Regions from separate parts of the Sporolactobacillus sp. PKPK-6 genome, predicted to be linked through region 1. Evidence: predicted binding sites of a transcription regulator. Region 1 holds the regulator's gene; the other holds the start of a gene.
The links. Region 1 encodes CtsR, which represses protease genes until heat stress. Its sites were predicted from a motif close to ATGGTCAATAAAGGTCAAACA; they were not measured.

Region 1 (6,196 bases):
AGGAAGGTAAGGCGAGCGCACGGATGGAAGTGTGCGTTCAAGCCGCGAGGCCGGCAGCGAGGCAAATCCCGCTGCTATCCGCCAAACGGTGATGAGGAGGGAACTTAAGTACCGAAGCGCCTGATCCTACACTGCCAAGAAAAGCCTCTAGCGAGTGAAACGGTGCCCGTACCCAAACCGACACAGGTGGGCAAGAAGAGAATTCTAAGACGCTCGGGAGAACTCTCGTTAAGGAACTCGGCAAAATCACCCCGTAACTTCGGGAGAAGGGGTGCTCGTCGGACCTACGGGTCCGATGAGCCGCAGTGAAAAGATCCAAGCGACTGTTTACCAAAAACACAGGTTTCTGCTAAACCGTAAGGTGATGTATAGGGGCTGACACCTGCCCGGTGCTGGAAGGTTAAAAGGAGAGGTTATCCTTCGGGAGAAGCTTTGAATTGAAGCCCCAGTAAACGGCGGCCGTAACTATAACGGTCCTAAGGTAGCGAAATTCCTTGTCGGGTAAGTTCCGACCCGCACGAAAGGTGTAACGATTTGGATACTGTCTCAACGAGAGACCCGGTGAAATTATAGTACCTGTGAAGATGCAGGTTACCCGCGACAGGACGGAAAGACCCCATGGAGCTTTACTGCAGCTTGATATTGGATGTGGGTATCGTTTGTACAGGATAGGCAGGAGCCTTGGAAACCGGACCGCTAGGTTCGGTGGAGGCATCGGTGGGATACTGCCCTGACGATATCGACATTCTAACCCTGAACCGTGATCCGGTTCGGAGACAGTGTCAGGCGGGCAGTTTGACTGGGGCGGTCGCCTCCTAAAAGGTAACGGAGGCGCCCAAAGGTTCCCTCAGAATGGTTGGAAATCATTCGCAGAGTGTAAAGGCACAAGGGAGCTTGACTGCGAGACCTACAAGTCGAGCAGGGACGAAAGTCGGGCTTAGTGATCCGGTGGCACCGCATGGAAGGGCCATCGCTCAACGGATAAAAGCTACCCTGGGGATAACAGGCTTATCTCCCCCAAGAGTTCACATCGACGGGGAGGTTTGGCACCTCGATGTCGGCTCATCGCATCCTGGGGCTGAAGTAGGTCCCAAGGGTTGGGCTGTTCGCCCATTAAAGCGGTACGCGAGCTGGGTTCAGAACGTCGTGAGACAGTTCGGTCCCTATCCGTCGCGGGCGTAGGAAATTTGAGAAGAGCTGTCCTTAGTACGAGAGGACCGGGATGGACACACCGCTGGTGTACCAGTTGTTCCGCCAGGAGCATACGCTGGGTAGCTATGTGTGGACGGGATAAGTGCTGAAAGCATCTAAGCATGAAGCCCCCTTCAAGATGAGATTTCCCATGATTTTAAATCAGTAAGACCCCTTAGAGATGATGAGGTTGATAGGTCTGAAGTGGAAGCACCGTGAGGTGTGCAGCGGACAGATACTAATCGGTCGAGGGCTTAACCCAGAAGAACTTGGATTCACTTGTTTTGTTTCGATTGCTTTCGTTACCGGTTTTGAAGGCTCATGCGAGCCGGAAGTCTGGCGGTCATAGCGAAGAGGTCACACCCGTTCCCATCCCGAACACGGTCGTTAAGCTCTTCTGTGCCGATGGTAATTGGGGGCTGTCCCCCTGTGAGAGTAGGTCACTGCCAGGCATTATGGAGGATTAGCTCAGCTGGGAGAGCGTCTGCCTTACAAGCAGAGGGTCATAGGTTCGAGCCCTATATCCTCCATTTTTATGCCGGTCTAGCTCAATTGGTAGAGCAACTGAATCGTAATCAGTAGGTTGGGGGTTCAAGTCCTCTGACCGGCACTGTAACATGAGCCACTAGCTCAGGGGTAGAGCATCTGACTTTTAATCAGAGGGTCGAAGGTTCAAATCCTTCGTGGCTCACCATTTGTTTATTATTATGCGGAAGTAGTTCAGTGATAGAACATCACCTTGCCATGGTGGGGGTCGCGGGTTTGAATCCCGTCTTCCGCTCCATTTTATGTATGCCGGGATGGCGAAATTGGCAGACGCACAGGACTTAAAATCCTGCGGTAGGTGACTACCGTGCCGGTTCGAGTCCGGCTCTCGGCACCATTTTAGTTTATTTGCGCCCTTAGCTCAATTGGATAGAGCGTCTGACTACGGATCAGAAGGTTGGGGATTCGACTTCTCTAGGGCGCACCATTATCGGGAAGTGGCTCAGCTTGGTAGAGCACCACGTTCGGGACGTGGGGGTCGCAGGTTCAAATCCTGTCTTCCCGATTGTTTCTTACAAAAAGAACGAGATTGTCTCGTGGTTTTTGTATGACTTGGCAACGACTTTCGATAGCGTTGCGCGCATTTAAATGGGGCCTTAGCTCAGCTGGGAGAGCGCCTGCTTTGCACGCAGGAGGTCAGGGGTTCGATCCCCCTAGGCTCCACTTAATCGATATTTTTGAATCGACTGCTAGAGAGTCGGTTGTAATGTAAACAGGATTTTTGATCAGAGATCATTAATCCTGTTTTTTTTGCAAGTAAAGAAAGTATAAGATTTTGCCCCGTATTTAAACGAATAAACCAGTGTCTTGGCCGAAAATCAAAGCAGAGGTGCGACACGCCTGCGGGATCAGGTGCCAGCGAGACCCCGCTAATTTCTGCCTGTCTGAGGAGGCTCGCGGTGCGCCCACGGTAGCGCTCAGTTGATGCGAGCAACCGGAGCGATGATTCAGCACCGTAAAGACACAAACCAATGACACATGACTCACATGACTGGAGATTCAGGACCGGGCGGTTTTTGCCCGGTTTTTCTTACGCAAAGAAAGATTGATAAAGCAAAATGGAAAAGGTTAGCTAACTAATTAAGTTGATTATTTATGTAAAATCGTGCATAATAAATTCATAGTCAAAGTTAGTCAAAGTCAGGGAGAGAGGGTGCCCCGATGAGAAATATCTCTGATATCATTGAGAAATATATAAAAGAAATACTTGATTCGAACGATATCATTAAATTGAAGCGGAGCGAACTGGCGGAAAAATTTCAATGTGTTCCGTCGCAGATTAATTATGTTTTAAAAACGCGTTTTTCTATTGAGCGCGGTTATGTTGTAGAGAGCAAGCGTGGCGGTGGCGGATACATTCGTGTCGTCAAAGTCCGCCCGGTTACAGATGCCGAACTCATTGATGAAATGATCGGATTAATCGGTTATAGATTGACGCAGAGTATGGCAGAGTCGATTATCGTTCATTTGCTTGAGGAAGATGTGATCAGCGACCGAGAGGCACGATTGATGCTTATGGCTGTGAGTCATACGGTTCTTGATATTGATATCCCACTAAGAGATGAACTGCGTGCGAATCTTTTAAGAGCTATGTTGCAATCACTCACATATAGCAGATAGAATTTGTTATGTGGGCGCAGTAAGTTGATTGTTAAGCCTTCGTCTTGGTAAATATCTGATTGATTGGATATAATAAGATATTACATCAAGACACTGAAAGAGATCAGTATTTTGAGTGGGATGTTGCTTACAGAACATCTTAATACTGATTTTTAAAGAGGGTTTCAGTACTTCGGTGCCGAATATAGTTAATTAACGGCTCAGCCCGATTTCTCGTATTGAGAAATTTGGGCAATGAATATGGGTGGTGAACGATCAAAAAAACCGCTGTTTGAATAGTGTACAGGTAAAGGTTTTTTTGATGCCGCATAGATTGTTTTAAGGCCAGTGAAAAGAGATAGCAATTAAAGGAGGCCACCATTATGATGTTTGGACGATTTACAGAACGTGCTCAAAAGGTGCTCGCACTTTCACAAGAAGAAGCGATGCGTCTCGGGCATAATAATATTGGAACAGAACATATTTTGCTCGGCCTCGTGCGTGAAGGTGACGGTATTGCCGCTAAGGCACTGCTTGCTTTGAATCTGGATCCTGAAAAAATTCAGAAAGAGGTAGAGGCCTTGATTGGCCGCGGTACTGAGGAAGTACAGACGCCACATTACACACCGCGTGCGAAGCGTGTTATCGAGCTTTCAATGGATGAAGCAAGAAAAATTGGTCATTCTTACGTTGGAACAGAGCATATTCTTCTTGGATTGATTCGCGAGGGTGAAGGGGTTGCTGCTCGCGTACTTAATAATCTGGGAGTAAGTCTTAATAAAGCACGTCAGCAGGTCCTTCAGCTGCTTGGAAGCCACGAGGCAACCTCCGGGAACGCTCAGAGTCGGAATGCCGCACACGCGAGCACACCGACGCTTGACAGCCTGGCGCGTGATCTGACTGCGATGGCAAGCGAAGGTTCGCTTGACCCTGTCATCGGGCGCAGCAAAGAAATTGAACGTGTGATTGAGGTACTCAGCCGCCGCACAAAGAACAACCCTGTGCTGATCGGTGAACCGGGTGTTGGTAAAACAGCGGTAGCGGAAGGCTTGGCGCAGGAGATTGTAAATAATGAAGTTCCGGAAATTCTCAGAGAGAAACGCGTCATGACCTTGGATATGGGTACGGTCGTAGCCGGGACAAAATATCGTGGCGAGTTTGAAGACCGGTTGAAAAAAGTTATGGATGAAATTCGCCAAGCGGGCAATGTTATTCTTTTTATAGATGAATTACACACGTTGATTGGAGCAGGAGGAGCTGAAGGCGCTATTGATGCGTCGAATATCCTGAAGCCTTCTCTGTCACGCGGAGAATTGCAATGTATTGGTGCGACGACGCTCGATGAGTACCGCAAGTACATTGAAAAGGATGCGGCCTTAGAAAGACGATTCCAGCCGATCAAAGTAAAAGAACCAACTTCAGAACAATCTGTGCAAATATTAAAGGGATTACGTGACCGTTATGAGGCCCATCATCGGGTGAAAATCACGGATGAAGCAATTACTGAAGCAGTGCGGCTGTCGGATCGTTACATTTCGGATCGTTTTCTTCCCGATAAAGCGATTGACTTAATTGATGAAGCAGCTTCTAAAGTTCGGCTCCGTTCGTACACAGCTCCGCCAAATCTCAAAGAGCTTGAGCAGCGTCTGGAAACCATCAAGAAGGAAAAAGATGCGGCTGTACAAAGCCAGGAATTTGAAAAAGCTGCATCACTTCGTGATCATGAGCAAAAATTGAAAGAACAAGTCGATATTTGCAAGAAGGAATGGAAAGAAAAACAAGGCAAGGAAAATACAGAAGTCCTTCCGGACGATGTCGCGCTCGTAGTCGCAAATTGGACCGGCGTTCCGGTTGTCAAGCTCGAGCAAAAAGAGAGCGAACGGCTGCTGAACATGGAGTCTATCCTTCATGAACGCGTCATTGGACAGAATGAAGCAATTGATGCCATTTCACATGCCATTCGACGGGCACGTGCAGGATTAAAGGATCCGAAACGTCCAATTGGTTCATTCATTTTCCTTGGACCGACTGGTGTCGGAAAAACGGAACTCGCTCGTGCCGTTGCAGAGACCTTGTTTGGCGATGAGGAAGCCATTATTCGCATCGACATGTCGGAATACATGGAAAAACATACGACTTCCCGCCTGGTCGGTTCGCCTCCAGGTTATGTGGGCCATGAAGAAGGCGGCCAGCTGACTGAAAAGGTTCGTCAAAAACCGTATTCTGTCATCCTTTTCGATGAAATTGAAAAAGCACATCCTGATGTATTTAATATCTTGCTTCAAGTACTTGATGACGGAAGATTAACTGATTCCAAGGGAAGAACGGTTGATTTCCGCAATGCGGCAATAATTATGACTTCTAATGTCGGCGCCAGCCAATTGAAGAAGAACAAATATGTGGGCTTTTCAGTCGGTGAGGAAGGCCATGAATATAAGGCAATGAAAGAAAAGGTGATGGGTGAGCTGAAACGGGCATTCCGTCCGGAATTCCTGAACCGAATTGATGAAATCATTGTCTTCCATGAATTAAAGAAGGAACAATTGCTGGAAATTGTGACCCTGCTTGCGAACCAGCTGAAGAATCGCTTGTCAAATCAAGGAATTGTTATTGAATTGACCGATGCAGCGAAGGCACAGATCGTTGAGGAAGGCTATGATCCTGAGTACGGTGCCAGACCGCTTCGTCGCGCACTGCAGCGACGGGTAGAAGATAAGTTGTCAGAGGAACTGCTCAAGGGCAACATCAAGAAAGGTACGAATGTTGTCATCGATTACAGTGACGGCGAGTACTTAGTAAACCAGAAAAAAGAAGAAGCCGTTGTGAAGTCTTGATCTTCACACAGTAGAGCAATTGTATT
Region 2 (6,196 bases), 930 kb from region 1:
TAGGGTGCATAACCACCTTTACCTTTCCCTTTACTTGGGAAGCCCATTGGTGCTGTTGAGCATTTGGAAGCCGGTTTAAATTCAGGTTTGTAAGCCGGCTTGTTTTCCGACTTATATTCATGTGTCGGACTTGGCATCGGGCTGACTGGGCCGGCATTGCCCCAATTTCCGATATTCCCCGTGTTGCTTACATTTCCGACGTTTCCCATATTGCCTGAAACAGGCTGATTTGAATAAGGTGAAACCTCCATAATTTTGCTCCTCCTCGTCAATTAAAGTACACTAATAACCTATGAGTCGAGGAAAGCCATTGCACTAATGAGAACACCTAATTTTAGTCGTTCCGCCTAAATTTGGGCAGATAACATGAGAAACTGTTGGTGTTGATCATCCTAAATTACCTCATTGATTTTTGAAAAACGCTTGCAAAAGCGAAGTAAATCACTTAGAATAGACAAATGTCAGCGAGAATTTTCTTACCTATGCGCTCGTAGCTCAGTGGATAGAGCAATGGTTTCCGGTACCATGTGTCGGGGGTTCGACTCCCTTCGAGCGCATCAAATGGTGCAGCAATCCGAACGCATCATACAGTAATTGTATTGACGGCACTTCTGAGAAACGCTCGGAAGTGCCCTTTTTATTCCATGAATGTGCTTGTACCGTATTGTCTATGAAATTTGTATCAAATTATAGGCAAAACTTTAGAAATAATTAAGACGAATATCTATAATTTGCTTTATGATTAACCAATAAAGTACAAATTGGTGTTTTCATTTTTCTTTGAATCATTAAAGAAAATTATGTTCCGCTTAAACGGGAATGAAAACAAATACTCAGAATAAAAAGGAGTCGTACACATTGACAAAAGTAACAGTAGGCGTTCTATTTGGAGGTCACTCGGCAGAATATAAAATCTCTCTGAAGTCTGCATACTCCATTATCACCAGCCTGGATACTGAAAAATACGAGTTGGTACTGATTGGCATAACGCAGGACGGTTCATGGAAAAGATATACAGGCCAGGTAGATGCCATTCCTTCGGATACTTGGAGTGAACAAAATTGTGTGCCTGCATGGATTTTACCGGATAAAAAATTGCATGGATTGATTGAACAGCATCATGATCAGCTTATTCGCACACATCTTGATGTCGTTTTCCCCGTTTTGCATGGTAAAAACGGAGAAGACGGAACCATTCAGGGCCTCCTTGAACTATCTGGAATTCCCTATGTCGGTTGTAATGTGCTGAGTTCTTCAATGGGCATGGATAAGGATATTTCACACCGTATCGTGAAGGACGCAGGCTTCCGTGTTCCTGAAACAGTTTCCATCACCGGGAAGTCCTCAAAGGAACAGTTAGAGAAAATTAGTGTCGGCTTGAGTTACCCGGTTTTCGTCAAACCGGCAAACGGCGGTTCTTCGTTCGGCGTCACTAAGGTTGCTGATTCTGCCGGTCTTTTAGCGGCAGTTGTTGATGCTCAGAACTACGACAGCAAAATCTGTATTGAAGAAGGAATCGACGGCTGTGAAGTGGGCTGCTCCATCTTAGGAAACGGGGACGACTTGACAGTCGGCGAAGTTGATCAGATTGTTCTGTCTCACGGTTTCTTCCGCATTCATCAGGAATCACATCCGGAAACAGATTCCGAGAATTCAACGATTCGCGTCCCAGCCGATGTTTCATCAGACGTTGAGGCACGTATCAAGCAAACCGCTAAAGCAATTTATAGTGCGCTGGGATGTACAGGATTAACACGTGTCGACATGTTCCTTACACCTGATCATGAAGTTGTCTTTAATGAAATAAATACAATGCCCGGATTCACCAGCTACAGCCGCTATCCGCGAATGATGAAAGCTGCCGGCATCAGCCTGACCCAAGTTACGGATACGGCCATTCAATTAGCACTCCAAAGCAAATAATTGAAACCTTGAGAGCTGATAACTATTATTGGCTCTGAAGTTTGCGCTTTCTGCACTCAGTTTGTCATTATAGGAGAGATCCACTGCCTCAACTTCATGAAAAGCTGAGCAGTGGATCGTTAAATTTGACCTATATTGACCTTTAATGTATCATGGATGTTGGTAATGGGAAAAATAACTTTCTTCAATGGAAAAAGGGGGTTCGTTCAATGCCTTTAATACCAACAGTCATTGAGCAGACAAACCGCGGCGAACGCGCGTATGACATCTACTCACGCTTATTGAAAGACCGTATCATTATGCTTGGAACAGCAATTGACGACAATGTAGCTAATGCGGTTGTCGCACAGCTGCTTTTCCTGGCAGCAGAAGATTCGGAGAAAGATATTTCGCTTTACATCAATAGCCCCGGCGGATCAATTACCGCAGGAATGGCCATTTTTGATACAATGCAGTTTATTAAACCAAAGGTATCAACCATTTGCATTGGTATGGCCGCTTCAATGGGCAGCTTCCTCTTAACTGCAGGCGAAATCGGTAAGCGTTACGCACTGCCGAATAGCGAAATTATGATTCACCAGCCGCTTGGCGGCATGCAGGGTCAGGCGTCAGATATGGAAATTCACGCAAAGCGGATCATTTCTATTCGTGAAAAGTTGAATCATATCTATGCTGAACGTACCGGTCAGCCTTACGAAGTGATTGCTCGTGATACGGATCGTGACAATTTCATGTCCGCAGAAGAAGCGAAGAAGTATGGTTTGATTGACGATATTATGGTTTCAGCAAAATAATTGACCATAAAGAAAAGCCGGAGCATCTGCTCCGGCTTTTCTTATTGTCTTTTAGTAAGCGTTATCATTTGTTTTCAATAAAAGAAGCCAGCGTCTCAAGCGCCATACGTTCATCCTCACCCTCAGCGGTCAGAATGAGCTGCTCACCGCGAGCCGGTGCCATGCTCATGACACCCATGATGCTCTTCACATTTGCTACGTGCCCGTCTTTTTCAAGCGTTATAGCTGCCTGATAAAGGTTGGCATTCTGCACAAATAGAGCGGCTGGCCGCGCCTGAAGGCCATTTTCCAGCCCGATGATCACTTTCTTAGTCAGCATGTTGTCCATTCCTCCTTTCATAAAAATGAAGGCGCACAACCATTTATTGGCCCTGTCGAATCCGATTGGCAATCGCGTCGATTTTTCGGAAGCGATGGTTAATCCCAGATTTGCTGATTGGCTCACCATTAACCATTTCTCCAAGCTCTTTCAGCGTAATGTCCGGATTTTTCAACCGAATCTCAGCAATTTCCCGCAATTTATCCGGCAATTCTTCCAACCCGATACTCTTCTCAATCAACCGGATATTTTCCATCTGTCTCATCGCAGCGGAGACCGTTTTATTCAAGTTCGCCGTCTCACAATTGACAAGCCGGTTCACTGAATTACGCATGTCCTTGACAATACGGATATCCTCAAAATAAAACAGAGCTTTGTTTGCGCCGATAATGCTCAGAAAATCGGTGATCTTTTCGCCCTCTTTCATATAAATGATGTATCCGTTCTTTCTCGGCAAGATCTTAACATTAAGATTGAACGTATTCATCAGTTTAGCCAAAGAATACGTATGTTCTTCATAATTCGAAAAAATTTCTAAGTGATATGAGGATTCCGGATGGTTCAGTGAACCACCTGCCAAGAATGATCCACGCAGATAGGAACGTTTGCAGCAGTCGCTCTCAATTAATTCTGGGGCAATTTCACGGGTAAACTGTCCTCCGTCATCAATGATTCTCAAATCTTCCAGGAACGGACGCGCCGTTTCTTTCAGACGAACAATATAAACATTATTTTTCTTCAGCCGCATCTTTCTCCGTACCAGGATCTCGATTTGATAATGGTACGCTTGTTTAATCAGTCGGAAAATCCGTCGAGAAATTGCTGCATTCTCTGTTGCGATATCCAATTCAATTCTCTTGTTACGAATTGAGATGAAGCCATTCATTCGTGTCAGCGCAGCAAGCTCCGCACGCGCGCAGCAGTCATCTACCTCGAGCATCGTCAATTCTTTTTTGGTTTCGGCGGCAAATGACATGCCAATCCCTCCAAACCTTACACTTTTTTCTCCGTAAATAAAGACATCAGCATACGGCCGACGACTTCTTCATCATGACGTACAACGCCTCCGGCAGTCTTGATCAGCGGCGCATGAATGACATCAATGCCTAGATCATTCAGTTGCTCCCAATCAATCTGCACCGGCTCTGATTCTTCAGCTGCGTAACGCTTCAGCAAGTCGACTTTAATGGGCCGGCTGTTCACAATAATTGTATCGATAAAAGGATGTGCGACATGGCGATGAATGGCCTTAATATGTTCAGATGCCGTAAAATGGTCGGTTTCCCCCTTTTGCGTCATGACATTACACACATACACTTTTCTGGCCTTCGAACGCGCAATTTCATCGGCGAGTTCCGGTACAAGCAAATTAGGGATCACGCTCGTATAAAGACTGCCGGGTCCGAACGTAATTAAATCCGCGTCACGAATCGCTCGGACGCTTTCCGGGAGCGGCTGAATATCCGCCGGCTTTAAGAAAACACGTTCAATCCGTTTGTTCACTTCGGGAATATGCGATTCTCCTTCCACGATACTGCCGTCGCTCATCACTGCACCGAGTGCAATCATTTGATCCGCCGCAGGCAGCACCTGGCCGTGAACATTGAGAATTCGGCTTAATTCGCGCACACCTTTGACAAAATCACCGGTTATCGATGTCAGCGCGGCAATCAGCAGGTTTCCTAAGGAATGGCCGTTTAATCCACTGTCTGTTTTGAACCGATGCTGAAGCAATTGTTCGAACATCGGTTCAATATCTGATAGCGAAACAAGTACATTGCGGATATCGCCGGGCGGAGGAATCTGCAGCTCATTTCTCAGCTTTCCGCTGCTGCCGCCGTCGTCCGCAACAGTCACAATCGCAGTGATATCCACCGGGTACTTCTTCAAACCGCGAAGCACCGCCGGAAGCCCTGTGCCCCCGCCGATCGCAACGACTTTTTTTCGATCTGTCATTCGATTATTTTCCTCTCTCAATATCCCGGTGCGACACATTCGTCGGGAAATCTCCGGAAAGTTTTTTGGCAATCCACTCGGTCAAGGCGACTGATCGATGTTTGCCGCCTGTGCAGCCGATCGCAATAACCAGCTGCCCTTTGCCTTCACGTTTGTACTGTGGAATCATGAATTGAAGCAGATCCATCAGCTTCTTCAAAAATTGCTTCGTCTCCGACCATTTCAGCACGTACTCAGAAATATCAGTATCAAGTCCAGTCCGCTCACGCATATGCTTCACGTAGTAAGGATTGGGCAGAAAACGTACATCAAAAACGAGATCAGCATCGATGGGAAGCCCGTATTTAAAACCAAAGGACAGCAAATTAACGCGGAATGTCTCCGTTTCGCTGGCAAATTCCTGAACGATGCGATCGCGTAATTCTCTTGGTTTCATGTCTGTTGTGTTTATATAATATTGGGCGAGTCCTTTAACTTCTTCAAGTTTTTTTCGTTCGGCGCGAATACCGTCAATCGGCCGGCTTTTCGGAGACAGCGGATGTGAGCGGCGTGTCTCCTTGTAGCGATGAACTAGTGCATCATCCTTCGCATCGAGAAAAAGAATCTTCGGCCTGACTTTCTCGGATTTGCTGAATGCATCCAGTGATGCGAAAAGCGAATCGAAAAAAGTTCTGCCGCGAAGATCCATGACTAATGCTAGTTTATTCAGTTTTTCCGAATCTGAATCTTCAATTAAGTCAATGAACTTTGGAAGCAAAGTCGGCGGCAAATTATCGATGCAGAAGTAACCCAAGTCCTCAAAAATACGGGTCGCAACTGTCTTTCCCGCGCCCGACATTCCGGTTATGATCACTACTTGAATATCTTTCATCCTGCATCCGTCCCCACCGATCAATTTTTCACCTGTGACGCAACACCTGCATCAAGGCATTCTTTCATCTTTAGTATACTCGAAAAAGAAGCATTCAGAAAGATAAACGATAATCAGCAGACGTGCGTTTATGAAAAATGCGATGCGTATTGGCAACTATTTTCCTTGCCCGGAAGCGACAAAGCGCAGAGAAATAAGGCAAAAAAAGCAGCACCGCCATATTGCGATGCCACTAAATGTTTATATAAAAAGGGGGGTCAATTTCATACTTTAATCATATCGTGTTTTCATTTCATAATGATTACATGATGATTAAACACTTATGAAATTACG

Region 2: a site for CtsR is predicted at 2,046-2,066, ahead of clpP (ATP-dependent Clp endopeptidase proteolytic subunit ClpP). Genes of this name have one in related genera too.

Annotation. Positions count from the first base shown of each region.
Region 1 covers NZ_JBWXPA010000001.1:1,802,829-1,809,024, reverse strand. Annotated here, with positions in the region: rRNA gene AC1MBV_RS08920 (23S ribosomal RNA) at 1-1,453, shown strand, start outside; rRNA gene rrf (5S ribosomal RNA) at 1,527-1,643, shown strand; tRNA gene AC1MBV_RS08910 (tRNA-Val) at 1,649-1,721, shown strand; tRNA gene AC1MBV_RS08905 (tRNA-Thr) at 1,729-1,801, shown strand; tRNA gene AC1MBV_RS08900 (tRNA-Lys) at 1,811-1,885, shown strand; tRNA gene AC1MBV_RS08895 (tRNA-Gly) at 1,901-1,975, shown strand; tRNA gene AC1MBV_RS08890 (tRNA-Leu) at 1,986-2,074, shown strand; tRNA gene AC1MBV_RS08885 (tRNA-Arg) at 2,088-2,164, shown strand; tRNA gene AC1MBV_RS08880 (tRNA-Pro) at 2,169-2,242, shown strand; tRNA gene AC1MBV_RS08875 (tRNA-Ala) at 2,328-2,400, shown strand; gene AC1MBV_RS08870 (CtsR family transcriptional regulator) at 2,899-3,357, shown strand; gene clpC (ATP-dependent protease ATP-binding subunit ClpC) at 3,720-6,170, shown strand.
Region 2 covers NZ_JBWXPA010000001.1:868,731-874,926, forward strand. Annotated here, with positions in the region: gene AC1MBV_RS04170 (CotD family spore coat protein) at 1-251, opposite strand, end outside; tRNA gene AC1MBV_RS04175 (tRNA-Arg) at 485-557, shown strand; gene AC1MBV_RS04180 (D-alanine--D-alanine ligase family protein) at 859-1,923, shown strand; gene clpP (ATP-dependent Clp endopeptidase proteolytic subunit ClpP) at 2,133-2,717, shown strand; gene AC1MBV_RS04190 (HPr family phosphocarrier protein) at 2,782-3,036, opposite strand; gene whiA (DNA-binding protein WhiA) at 3,080-4,012, opposite strand; gene AC1MBV_RS04200 (gluconeogenesis factor YvcK family protein) at 4,030-4,992, opposite strand; gene rapZ (RNase adapter RapZ) at 4,997-5,863, opposite strand.